One region of the Citrobacter amalonaticus genome, then DNA from elsewhere that is predicted to be linked to it. Evidence: predicted binding sites of a transcription regulator. Region 1 holds the regulator's gene; each other region holds the start of a gene.
The links. The regulator CRP, encoded in region 1, controls carbon source genes, mostly activating them, when cyclic AMP is high. The targets are predictions, from matches to a motif close to ATGTGANNNNNNTCACAT.
Positions count from the first base shown of each region.

Region 2: a site for CRP is predicted at 1,384-1,401, ahead of AL479_RS00835 (CidA/LrgA family protein). Genes of this name have one in related genera too.
Region 3: a site for CRP is predicted at 1,795-1,812, ahead of msrB (peptide-methionine (R)-S-oxide reductase MsrB). Genes of this name have one in related genera too.
Region 4: a site for CRP is predicted at 1,855-1,872, ahead of hpt (hypoxanthine phosphoribosyltransferase). Genes of this name have one in related genera too.

Region 1 is NZ_CP014015.2:2,288,273-2,291,398, reverse strand. It holds gene AL479_RS10970 (phosphoribulokinase) at 1-99, shown strand, start outside; gene AL479_RS10965 (OsmC family protein) at 199-603, opposite strand; gene crp (cAMP-activated global transcriptional regulator CRP) at 911-1,543, shown strand; gene AL479_RS10945 (YccS/YhfK family putative transporter) at 1,595-3,126, shown strand, end outside.
Region 2 is NZ_CP014015.2:169,941-173,066, forward strand. It holds gene AL479_RS00825 (MFS transporter) at 1-283, opposite strand, end outside; gene AL479_RS00830 (LysR family transcriptional regulator) at 410-1,318, shown strand; gene AL479_RS00835 (CidA/LrgA family protein) at 1,450-1,848, shown strand; gene AL479_RS00840 (CidB/LrgB family autolysis modulator) at 1,845-2,540, shown strand; gene cdd (cytidine deaminase) at 2,670-3,126, shown strand, end outside.
Region 3 is NZ_CP014015.2:4,047,912-4,051,037, reverse strand. It holds gene AL479_RS19660 (glycoside hydrolase family 18 protein) at 1-382, shown strand, start outside; gene yajD (HNH nuclease YajD) at 548-892, shown strand; gene AL479_RS19650 (YeaC family protein) at 945-1,220, opposite strand; gene msrB (peptide-methionine (R)-S-oxide reductase MsrB) at 1,262-1,675, opposite strand; gene gapA (glyceraldehyde-3-phosphate dehydrogenase) at 2,019-3,014, shown strand; gene AL479_RS19635 (D-hexose-6-phosphate mutarotase) at 3,100-3,126, shown strand, end outside.
Region 4 is NZ_CP014015.2:2,844,500-2,847,625, forward strand. It holds gene AL479_RS13730 (glucose/quinate/shikimate family membrane-bound PQQ-dependent dehydrogenase) at 1-1,794, opposite strand, end outside; gene hpt (hypoxanthine phosphoribosyltransferase) at 2,000-2,536, shown strand; gene can (carbonate dehydratase) at 2,602-3,126, opposite strand, start outside.

The sequences.
Region 1 (3,126 bases):
AATACATTGGTGGTACCTGGCGGCAAAATGGGGCTGGCAATGGAACTCATCATGTTGCCGCTGGTACAGCGACTGATGGAAGGCAAGAAGATCGAATAAACGATGGGAAGTGCCCGATGGCTCTACGCTTATCGGGCCTACAAATCAGGAATCTGTAGGCCGGACCAGACGCTGGCCGCCATCCAGCGACATGAAAAATTACGCCGCAATCACTTCATACGAATGGGTAATGTTGACCGCTTTTCCCAGCATCAGCGCCACAGAGCAGTACTTCTCCGCCGACAGATCGACCGCACGCGAAACAGCGGCATCCTTCAGGTCATTTCCCGTGACAATAAAGTGCAGATTGATGTGGGTGAACAGGCGTGGCGCCTCTTCGCGACGTTCCGACGTCAGTTTCACTTCGCAGTTCGTTACATCCTGACGGCCTTTTTGCAGGATAGAAACCACGTCAATTGCGCTGCAGCCGCCCGCGGCCATCAGCACCATTTCCATCGGGCTCGGCGCTTTATCGCCAGAGTTACCGTCCATCAAAATCTGGTGTCCGGAAGCCGACTCACCCAGGAAGGTTAACCCCTCAACCCATTTAACACGCGCTTGCATATTTTTTAACTCCAGTGCGTCAATTTTCCTGACAGATTACGCGTACATAACAATTCTCGCAACGGAAGGCGACCTCCGTCATGCTGAAGCGAGACACCAGGAGACACACGGCTAAAGCTATGCTAAAACAGTCAGGATGCTACAGTAATACATTGATGTACTGCATGTATGCAGAGGACTTCACATTAAAGGCTGCAGTTTGTTTTTGACAGCCTCTTCCCAGGACGCGGGAAGCACATTTTTGCAACCCCAGAGACAGCGGCATTTTTTGGCTCTGGAGACAGCTTATAACAGAGGATAATCGCGCATGGTGCTTGGCAAACCGCAAACAGACCCGACACTTGAATGGTTCTTGTCTCATTGCCACATTCATAAGTACCCGTCCAAGAGCACGCTGATTCACCAGGGTGAAAAAGCAGAAACGTTGTACTACATCGTTAAGGGCTCAGTGGCAGTGTTGATTAAGGATGAGGAAGGGAAAGAAATGATCCTTTCTTATCTGAATCAGGGTGATTTTATTGGCGAACTGGGCCTGTTTGAAGAAGGCCAGGAACGTAGCGCATGGGTTCGAGCGAAAACAGCGTGTGAAGTGGCTGAAATTTCCTACAAGAAATTCCGTCAGTTGATCCAGGTGAACCCGGATATTCTGATGCGCCTCTCTTCCCAAATGGCTCGCCGCCTGCAAGTCACTTCAGAGAAAGTCGGTAACCTGGCCTTCCTCGACGTGACCGGTCGTATCGCCCAGACTCTGCTGAATCTGGCGAAACAACCTGATGCGATGACTCACCCGGACGGTATGCAGATCAAAATCACTCGCCAGGAGATTGGTCAGATCGTTGGCTGCTCTCGCGAAACCGTTGGTCGTATTCTGAAGATGCTGGAAGATCAGAACCTGATCTCCGCTCACGGTAAAACGATCGTCGTTTACGGCACTCGTTAATCTCATCGGAAATGACGCGCTACCCGGTAGTGCGTCATTTTTGTTTTGCCAATGTGGCGCAGACTGATTTATCACCCAGAAATCAACTATGCACTACGTCAAACGCTGGTGCTCTGTTTGCCCGTGGCCGTCGGCCTGATCATCGGGCAGTTACATCTGGGCCTGCTCTTCTCTCTGGTTCCCGCCTGCTGCAACATTGCCGGGCTTGATACTCCGCACAAACGCTTTTTCAAACGCCTGATTATCGGTGCATCGCTGTTTGCCGGCTGTAGCCTGATCATGCAGCTGCTGCTGGCGCAGGCGGTGCCGTTACCCCTGATCCTGACCGGCCTGACGCTCACGCTCGGCGTCACCGCTGAATTGAGCTCCCTCCACGCGCGTTTGCTTCCGGCCTCGCTGATTGCGGCGATTTTCACACTGAGCCTCGCGGGAAATATGCCGGTCTGGGAGCCGCTGCTGATCTACGCGCTGGGCACATTATGGTATGGATTATTTAACTGGTTCTGGTTTTGGCTCTGGCGCGAACAGCCGCTGCGCGAGTCGCTGAGTCTGTTATACCGGGAACTGGCGGATTACTGCGAAGCCAAATACAGCATGTTGACCCAGCACACCGACCCGGAAAAAGCCCTGCCGCCGCTTCTGGTGCGCCAGCAGAAAGCCGTCGACCTCATCACTCAGTGCTATCAGCAGATGCACATGCTGTCGGCACATCACAATAATGACTATAAACGGATGCTGCGCGCCTTTCAGGAAGCGCTGGATCTGCAGGAACATATCTCCGTCAGTCTGCATCAGCCGGAAGAAGTGCAAAAGCTGGTCGAGCGCAGCCACGCGGAACAGGTGATTCGCTGGAATGCGCAAACGGTCGCCGCTCGCCTGCGCGTACTGGCGGATGACATTCTGTATCACCGGCTGCCGACGCGGTTCACTATGCAAAAGCAGATTGGCGCGCTGGAAAAAATTGCTCATCAGCATCCGGATAACCCCGTCGGGCAGTTCTGTTACTGGCACTTCAGCCGTATCGCCCGCGTGCTTCGCACCCAGCGCCCGTTGTACGCCCGCGATCTGATGGCCGATAAGCAGCGTCGGCTACCGCTGCTGCCGGCGTTGAAAAACTACCTCTCGCTGAAATCTCCGGCGCTACGTAGCGCCGGGCGGATCAGCGTCATGCTCAGCATCGCCAGTCTGATGGGAACCGCGCTGCATCTGCCGAAGCCTTACTGGATCCTGATGACGGTGCTGTTTGTGACGCAAAACGGTTACGGCGCCACCCGCGTGCGTATTCTGCACCGTTCAGCGGGAACGCTGGTGGGGCTGATTATCGCAGGCGTGACGCTGCACTTTCATATTCCCGAGGGATATACGCTGGCCCTGATGCTGATAATAACCCTGGTCAGTTATCTGACCATCCGCAAAAACTACGGCTGGGCGACGGTTGGATTTACCGTCACAGCGGTGTATACCCTGCAACTGCTGACACTGGACGGCGAACAGTTCATCATTCCACGATTTGTCGATACGGTAATAGGCTGCCTGATTGCGTTTGGCGGCACCGTCTGGCTGTGGCCGCAGTGGCAGAGTGG
Region 2 (3,126 bases), 2.1 Mb from region 1:
CCACGCAGAGCTCAATCACCCGTTTGCGACCGAAGCGGTCAGACAGCGGTCCGCAAAGTAAGGCGCCGGCGGTAAGGCCTAACAGACCTGCGCCAAACAGCGGGGCGAGGTCTCCGGCAGTTAACTGCCAGTGGGTACGAATATCGGGTGCAATAAAGCCAATGGCTGCGGTATCAAAACCATCAAGCATGACCACCAGAAAGCAGCAGATGATCACTCGCCACTGTGTCTTGCTGACAGGAGCAGCATCGATCAGGGCTTGTAGTTCACGTCGTTGAGTCATAGTGAATGCCTCGGTGCAGGTAGGGACAGATGTTGTTTTGTTTTTGGTATGTTACGAGTTTGTAGACTGGGCGATAAAATGTACAATGGCATTTCATGCAGAGACATAACCTGGAGGTTATCGCTGATGGCAAACTGGGCGCAAAAACTGAAGCTGCACCATCTGCAAATGCTGGTGGCGCTGGGCGAACAAGGGAATCTCACGCACGTAGCGCGAATGATGAATATCACCCAGCCCGCGCTGTCGAAATGGCTGTCACAGCTCGAAGATGAGATGGGGATCACGCTCTTTGAGCGTCACAGTAAAGGTCTGCGCCCCTCGGAAGGCGGCAAGTTGCTGCTGCAACACGCCCAGCGTTTAATCAACGACATGGAGCGTTCGCAGTATGAAATGGCGCGCTTTAAAGAAGGCGGGCTGGTAGGGAGTCTGAAGATTGGCTGCTCGCCGGTGGCGACCGACTGTGTATCGCAGGCGATCCTCAATCTGCTCGTTGAGATGCCGACGCTGCACCTTAACATTGAAGAAAAGGTCATGACGCCGCTGTTGCACGACCTGCTTGCCGGTTCCGTGGATGTCGTGGTCGGTCGCGTCGGTGGGCGAGCGCTGCAGCTTCCGCTCAATTATCAGGTGCTGTATACCGAACCCGTTTGCTTTGTCGCCCGTCCCCACCATCCGTTAGCGAAGTTTGATACCCTGAGCTGGGCCGATCTCGCGCACTGGCGCTGGATCGTCTGGCCGACGGGGACGCCTATCCGCCTGAGTATTGATAACGCGCTGGTCGATAACGGCGTGATGCTGCCGGAAAACACCATCGAGTCGGCATCAATGAACGTCAGTACTAACCTGCTGCAAAGCAGCGATATGATCTCTATCCTTTCTTTACGGCTGGCGCAGCGCTATGCCAGCCAGGGACAGCTGGTGATCCTCAACCTGCCGAAGATTGAACAGAAAGGCAGCGTGGGCGTGTTCTGGCGCAATAATGAGACGCCGTCCAGCGCGCTGAGTCGTTTTCTGCAACTGCTGGCACAAGTTTAGCATCATGTATTGGGGATATTGCCCAATGTTCCCGCTGTCTATGTTCAGTATGCTAAGAATTCATGATGTGATCGATAGCACGTTTTAAAGTTTAATTGTATGATGAATCCGTCGCTTCAAGGAATTTCAACATGAGCAAGACACTGAATATCATCTGGCAATACTTACGCGCTTTCGTGCTGATTTATGCCTGTCTGTATGCAGGCATTTTTATTGCGTCCCTGCTGCCCGTCGCGATTTCTGGCAGCATCATCGGGATGCTGATCCTGTTTGTGCTGCTGGCGCTGCAAATCATCCCGGCGAAATGGGTGAACCCTGGCTGCTATGTGCTGATTCGCTATATGGCGCTGTTGTTTGTGCCGATTGGCGTCGGCGTGATGCAGTACTTCGATCTGCTGCGCGCGCAGTTCGGCCCGGTGGTGGTGTCGTGTGCAATCAGTACGCTGGTGGTGTTTCTGGTAGTGAGCTGGAGTTCACACCTGGTTCACGGTGAACGGAAAGTGGTAGGTCAGAAAGGATCTAAAGAATGATGTCGTCAATCTGGTGGTCTTTACCGCTGACGCTGGCGGTTTTTTTCGGCGCGCGCAAACTGGCTGCACGGTTTAAATTTCCTTTACTGAATCCGCTGCTGGTGGCGATGGTGGTGATTATCCCATTCCTTCTGCTGACCGGTATCCCCTACGCCAGCTATTTTAAAGGTAGCGAAGTACTGAATGACCTGCTGCAACCGGCAGTCGTGGCGCTGGCCTATCCACTGTACGAACAGCTGCATCAGATTCGCGCCCGCTGGAAGTCAATCATTACCATCTGCTTTGTCGGCAGCGTTGTGGCTATGGTCACCGGCACCTCGGTGGCGCTGCTGATGGGCGCCACGCCTGAAATCGCCGCCTCCGTGTTACCGAAATCCGTCACTACGCCGATTGCGATGGCCGTGGGCGGCAGCATCGGCGGTATCCCGGCGGTTAGCGCCGTGTGCGTGATTTTCGTCGGTATTCTCGGCGCCGTCTTTGGTCATACGTTGTTAAACGCGATGCGCATTAAAACAAAAGCCGCGCGCGGACTGGCGATGGGCACCGCGTCCCACGCCCTCGGCACCGCCCGCTGCGCGGAGCTGGATTATCAGGAAGGCGCGTTCAGTTCGCTGGCGCTGGTGATTTGCGGGATTATTACCTCGCTGATCGCCCCGTTCCTGTTTCCGATTATTCTCGCGGTCGTGGGCTAAAATTTGCGATACGTCGCACATTTTTAATTTATGTTTCATAAGTTGCATACACAATGAGAATCAGATCACACATATAGCCGTAACAGGCCCGTACACTACGATCCCAATACATTGTTATGAGGCAACGCCATGCACCCACGTTTTCAAACTGCCTTTAGCCAACTCGCGGACAACCTGCAATCCGCGCTGGCGCCCATTCTGGCAGATACGCATTTCCCCGCTTCGCTGACGGCTGAGCAGGTATCAATGCTTAAAAGCGCAACGGGACTGGACGAAGACGCGCTGGCATTCGCGCTGCTGCCGCTGGCGGCGGCCTGCGCCTGTACGCCGTTGTCGAACTTCAACGTTGGCGCGATTGCGCGCGGCGTGAGTGGAACGTGGTATTTCGGCGCCAACATGGAATTCCTCGGCGCGACCATGCAACAAACGGTTCATGCGGAACAAAGCGCCATCAGCCACGCCTGGTTGCGCGGAGAAAAAGGTCTCGCGGCGATCACCGTTAACTACACGCCGTGCGGCCACTGCCGCCAGTTTATGAACGAACTGAACAGCGGACTGGATCTGCGCATTCATCTGCCCGGTCGTG
Region 3 (3,126 bases), 1.8 Mb from region 1:
AAAACCGGACGCGCAAAAAAATCCCGTCACGCAACCCTACTTTGGCGAGCAGGAAATCGCACTGTTTAAATCACTGGGAGTCGATCTGACCAAAGACACCTACGTGAAATATAACGACATCGTCAAAACGTTCCTGAACGATCCGCAGAAACGGTTTACCGAGCACTGGGACGATCAGGCGAAAGTGCCATGGCTGTCCGTTCAGTCGGCTGATGGTAAACCGCTGTTTGCCCTCTCTTATGAGAATCCCCGCTCGGTGGCAATCAAAGCGGATTACATCAAGAAGCGTGGACTGGCGGGAGCGATGTTCTGGGAGTACGGCGCGGACGACAATAACCAGCTCGCGAAGCAACTGGCGGAATCCTTAGACATTACGCACTAAGCACCGTCCTTGACTGAACATGCCCTGTGCGTCCGCATGGGGCATTTTTTTCGGAACCGGTGGGATGAGGTGTGTCACGCGAAACGGGATCGGTTATGATGGCTCCAACCCGTTGCGTCAGCGTTTGACGCCACGTTTCATTTTCAACTGGAGGCATGGGATTGTATGGCTTTTATCCCTAAAAATTACGCCCGTCTGGAAGTAGGCTACCGGGAAAAGGCGCTGAAACTCTTCCCGTGGGTCTGCGGTCGCTGCTCCCGCGAGTTTGTTTACTCAAACCTTCGCGAACTGACGGTGCACCATATCGATCACGATCATTCCAATAACCCGGAAGATGGCAGCAACTGGGAGATGTTGTGCCTGTACTGCCACGATCATGAGCATTCCAAATATACGGAAGCCGACCAGTATGGCTCTACGGTGGTCGCGGGCGAGGATGCGCAAAAGAGCGTCGGCGAAGCCACGTACAACCCTTTCGCCGACCTGAAAGCCATGCTGAATAAAAAATAATCCGCCACGTTAGCCCGGCCGCGCGACGGAATGCCGGGCCCATTGCGCGCTATCAGGATTTGAACGTCACAATCGGTTCTGGCGTAATACCGAAATCCACTTTCAGCTGCTGTTTGCTCTTCATCACCATCTGCCCATTGGTGTCGATCGTCATATGTTGAGCATCCGTATTGTGGCGCGCCTGCCAGAGCATCACCAGTTGCAGACTGTTATCTTTTTGCTCCGGGGTCAGCGCGACGCCATCCGGCCATTTTCCCAGTTCAACGGCGGTGGATAAACGCTGATACACTTCCGGCGTCATGCTGTTAACTATCTCATCAAGATTCATGATAAGTCCGCTCCTATGGAATAATTTGCTGAATCGTTTTTTCAACCTTTCGTCTGGTCACCGTTTTCGTCGTCAATGAAGCTCAGAGAAGCTGAATTGACGCAGTAACGTTCGCCGGTGGGTTGCGGGCCATCGGGGAAGACGTGCCCCAGATGCGCATCGCAGTTTCCACAGCGAATTTCAATGCGTTGCATACCGTGTGAAAAGTCCTTGATATAACGGATCGACTCTTCACTTACCGGCTCGTAGAAGCTGGGCCAGCCGCAGCCGGAATCGTATTTGGACTGGGAGGTAAACAACGGCGCATCGCAGATCAAACAGTGATAAACGCCGTCACGCTTGTTATGCAGCAACTGCCCGGTAAATGGCGGTTCTGTGCCGTGATTCTGCGTCACGTAGAACTGCATTTCAGACAGGTTTTTTTTCAGATCTTCTGCAGAAGGTTTGTTCGCCATTTTGCTCACATCTCACTTTTCATGACGCTGACATTGCGCGACAGATTCTAACAAAACATTAACACCTCAGTGCAGACTTTTGTTCTAAACTTGATCCTTGCGAAATGGCAGCTTGTGAATCGTGATGCAAATCACATTTTTATCTCAGTTGCCCTTTAAAATTCGGGGCGCCGCCCCCATGTGGTTTCAAGCCCAATGGAAGAGTGAGGCGAGTCAGCCGTGCAAAGCTTGTACAGAGGATTGATTTGTCGCAATGATTGACACGATTCCGCTTGACGCTGCGTAAGGTTTTTGTAATTTTACAGGCAACCTTTTATTCACTAACAAATAGCTGGTGGAATATATGACTATCAAAGTAGGTATCAACGGTTTTGGCCGTATCGGTCGCATTGTTTTCCGTGCTGCTCAGAAACGTTCTGACATCGAGATCGTTGCAATCAACGACCTGTTAGACGCTGAATACATGGCTTACATGCTGAAATATGACTCCACTCACGGCCGTTTTGACGGTACCGTTGAAGTGAAAGACGGTCATCTGATCGTTAACGGTAAAAAAATCCGTGTTACCGCTGAACGCGATCCGGCTAACCTGAAATGGGACGAAGTTGGTGTTGACGTAGTGGCTGAAGCGACCGGTATCTTCCTGACCGACGAGACTGCTCGTAAGCACATCACTGCTGGCGCGAAAAAAGTCGTACTGACTGGTCCGTCTAAAGATGACACCCCGATGTTTGTTAAAGGCGCTAACTTTGACAAATATGCTGGCCAGGACATCGTTTCCAACGCATCCTGCACCACCAACTGCCTGGCTCCGCTGGCAAAAGTGATCAACGACAACTTCGGCATCATCGAAGGTCTGATGACCACTGTTCACGCAACCACCGCTACTCAGAAAACCGTTGATGGCCCGTCTCACAAAGACTGGCGCGGCGGCCGTGGCGCGGCTCAGAACATCATCCCGTCCTCTACCGGCGCTGCTAAAGCGGTAGGTAAAGTTCTGCCAGAACTGAATGGCAAACTGACTGGTATGGCGTTCCGCGTTCCAACTCCGAACGTATCCGTTGTTGACCTGACCGTTCGTCTGGAAAAAGCCGCTTCTTACGAAGACATTAAGAAAGCTATCAAAGCCGCTTCCGAAGGCCCGATGAAAGGCGTTCTGGGCTACACCGAAGACGACGTTGTATCTACCGATTTCAACGGCGAAGTTTGCACTTCCGTGTTCGATGCTAAAGCGGGTATCGCTCTGAACGACAACTTCGTGAAACTGGTTTCCTGGTACGACAACGAAACAGGTTACTCCAACAAAGTTCTGGACCTGATCGCTCACATCTCCAAATAAGTTGAGATGAGAAACTGATCCAAAAAGGCGACTTCGGTCGCCTTTTTTTATGGCTTTTCGCTACGGTTGAATCAAGGATTGCATCATGATTAATGAAATTTTTGCACTTCCG
Region 4 (3,126 bases), 560 kb from region 1:
ATCGACCGAAATACCGCCCCATTCGAACATCCCGAGGTTACCCGGGAACACCAGCGTGCCCTGCTCAGACGGCGGAGTAAAGATGCCCTCATAGCGCATCTGGTGGAACATCACGCGGCACACCAGTTGGTCGAACATGGTGGCGCCCCACATATCCGCCCCGGTCAGATCTTTTTTCGGGCGGAAACTCAGTTCAGAGAACGGCTGTGTTTTGCTGACGTAATCGCCTTTCGCGGCCCCCTGCGGAACCGGTTTTTCCGGTGCAGGAACGACCAGCTCGCCGTTACGGCGGTCGAGGACAAAGATGTTACCGGTTTTCGCTGGCGCGTAGATAACCGGGACTTTCTCACCGTTGACGGTAATATCCGCCAGCGTCGGCTGGGACGGCATGTCCATATCCCACAGATCGTGGTGAACGGTCTGATAGCTCCAGGCAAGTTTACCGGTGGTGGCGTTCAGCGCCACAATCGAGCTGGCATAGCGTTCCTGCTCCGGCGTACGGTTGCCACCCCAGATATCCGGCGTGGTCACCCCCATCGGCAGATAGACCAGATCCAGCTTCGCGTCGTAGGCCGCCGGTGCCCATGAGTTAGGTGAGTTAAAGGTAAACGCATGTTCGTCAGACGGGATCGCATTCGGGTCTTTCGCACCCGGATCGAAGGCCCACAGCAGTTTGCCGTTATTGACGTCAAAACCACGGATCACGCCCGAGGTTTCGCGGGTGGAAAAGTTATCCGTTACCGAACCGGCAATCACAATCGTTTTATCGGTGATGATCGGCGGCGATGTTGGCTCATACAGCCCCGGCGTGGTGTCCGGCATATTGGTCTGCAGATTCAGAATACCTTTGTTGGCAAAGGTTTCGCACAGCTTGCCGGTTTCCGCATTCACCGCAAACAGACGACCATCGTTTACTGGCAGGATGATGCGGCGTGGACAATCGGCAACCACTTCCGGTGAGGCGTTATCGGCTTTCGCTTCATGGTACGACACGCCGCGACAGGTCACGTGCTGGAAGCGGGTGTTGGTATTGAGTTGCGGATCGAAATGCCACTTCTCTTTACCGGTAGCGGCATCAAGCGCGAACAGACGCTGGTGTGCGGTACAAAGATACAGCGTATCGCCGACTTTAATTGGCGTCACTTCATTGGTGATCTCACCCGGATCGTTAGGCTGCTTCAGATCACCGGTGCGAAACACCCACGCTTCTTTCAGGTTATGGACGTTGTCGGCGTTGATCTGTTTGAGCGGCGAGAAGCGTTGGCCTTCCTGATTACGGCCATACGCCGGCCAGTCGTTGTCGGAGATCGTGGAGATGGCTTCAGCCGGCGTCGCGTCGGCGCTCAGCGTGCCATTGATTTCCTGTGGGTCATTGAAGCCCGCCCAGGTCAGGATCCCACCGCTGATCAGCAGGGCCACCACCAGAGCGGCGACGGCACCCCGGGAAGGGATAATCAGGCGATGCCAGACAAAGGGTAAAATCAGCCAGATGCCGAAGAAGACCAGAATGTCGCTGCGCGGCGTGAGCGCCCAAAAGTCGAACCCAACCTCCCAGACGCCCCAGATCAGGGTGGCCAGGAGCAGGGCAGCGTACAGCCACAGCGCGGAACGCTGGCTGCGCCAGAGCATGACGGCGACGCCCAGCATGACAAGACCGGCGATCGGATAGTACCAGGAGCCGCCAATGGCGACCAACCAGCCTCCACCGATCAGGAGATACAGCCCGCTAAGCGCTGCAAAGAGGGCCGTTAACACCACGAGGAGCCGTGGTGAACGTGCGTTGTTATTTGCCATAAAAATACACCATCTCAATTTGTTAATTTTTTAGTAGCAATTAATTATAGGATTTAACAAGTGTGATCGTCATCACAAAATGAGCTTTATTAAGAGATGCCGCGGATAAATACTTTTACTGGTATACTGCATGCCTTGCACTTCGATGCTGTTCCGGTAGAAGCGGGCATTGAGTGATTTGTTTTTAAATCATATGGTTAGAGTTATGAAACATACTGTAGAAGTAATGATCCCCGAAGCGGAGATCAAAGCGCGGATTGCCGAACTGGGTCGTCAGATTACTGAACGTTACAAAGACAGCGGCAGTGACATGGTGCTGGTTGGTCTGCTGCGTGGCTCATTTATGTTTATGGCGGATCTGTGCCGTGAAGTGCAGGTATCTCATGAAGTCGATTTTATGACCGCCTCCAGCTACGGTAGCGGCATGTCCACCACCCGTGACGTCAAGATCCTCAAAGATCTCGATGAAGACATTCGCGGTAAAGACGTGCTGATTGTGGAAGATATTATTGACTCCGGCAACACGCTGTCGAAAGTGCGTGAAATCCTGAGTCTGCGTGAACCGAAATCTCTGGCGATTTGCACTCTGCTGGATAAACCCTCTCGCCGTGAAGTGAACGTTCCGGTCGAGTTTATCGGTTTTTCCATTCCGGATGAGTTCGTGGTGGGCTACGGTATTGATTACGCTCAGCGCTATCGTCATCTGCCGTATGTCGGCAAAGTGGTGCTGCTGGACGAGTAAGCGTAAAAAAGCCGGGAAAATCCCGGCGTTGACTGGATACATCCCCGGTGTATGACCGGGGATTTTTATTTGTGGTTGACGTGTTTCTGACTGAGGTTAGAAACGCCCTGGCGATAACGTTGCTCCAGGGTGGCGCGACTGGTCGCGGTCACTTCCAGATCGCGCAGCAGGCCGTCGTGAATACCGTATGCCCAGCCGTGGATAGTCACTTTCTGACCCCGTTTCCAGGCTGACTGCATGATGGTGGAGTGGCCCAGGTTATACACCTGTTCCATCACGTTCAGCTCGCACAGCGTGTCCATACGACGCTCTTGCGGCATATCGCCAAGCAATGAGCTATGTTTGAACCAGATATCACGGATATGCAGCAACCAGTTGTCGATGAGGCCCAGTTCCGGGTTATCGACCGCAGCCTGTACGCCGCCACACCCGTAGTGACCACAGATAATAATGTGTTCAACTTCGAGGACATCAACGGCATACTGAACAACAGAGAGGCAGTTGAGGTCGGTGTGGATGACCAGGTTGGCCACATTACGGTGGACAAATAATTCGCCCGGTTCAAGACCGGTTAAACGTTCTGCGGGAAC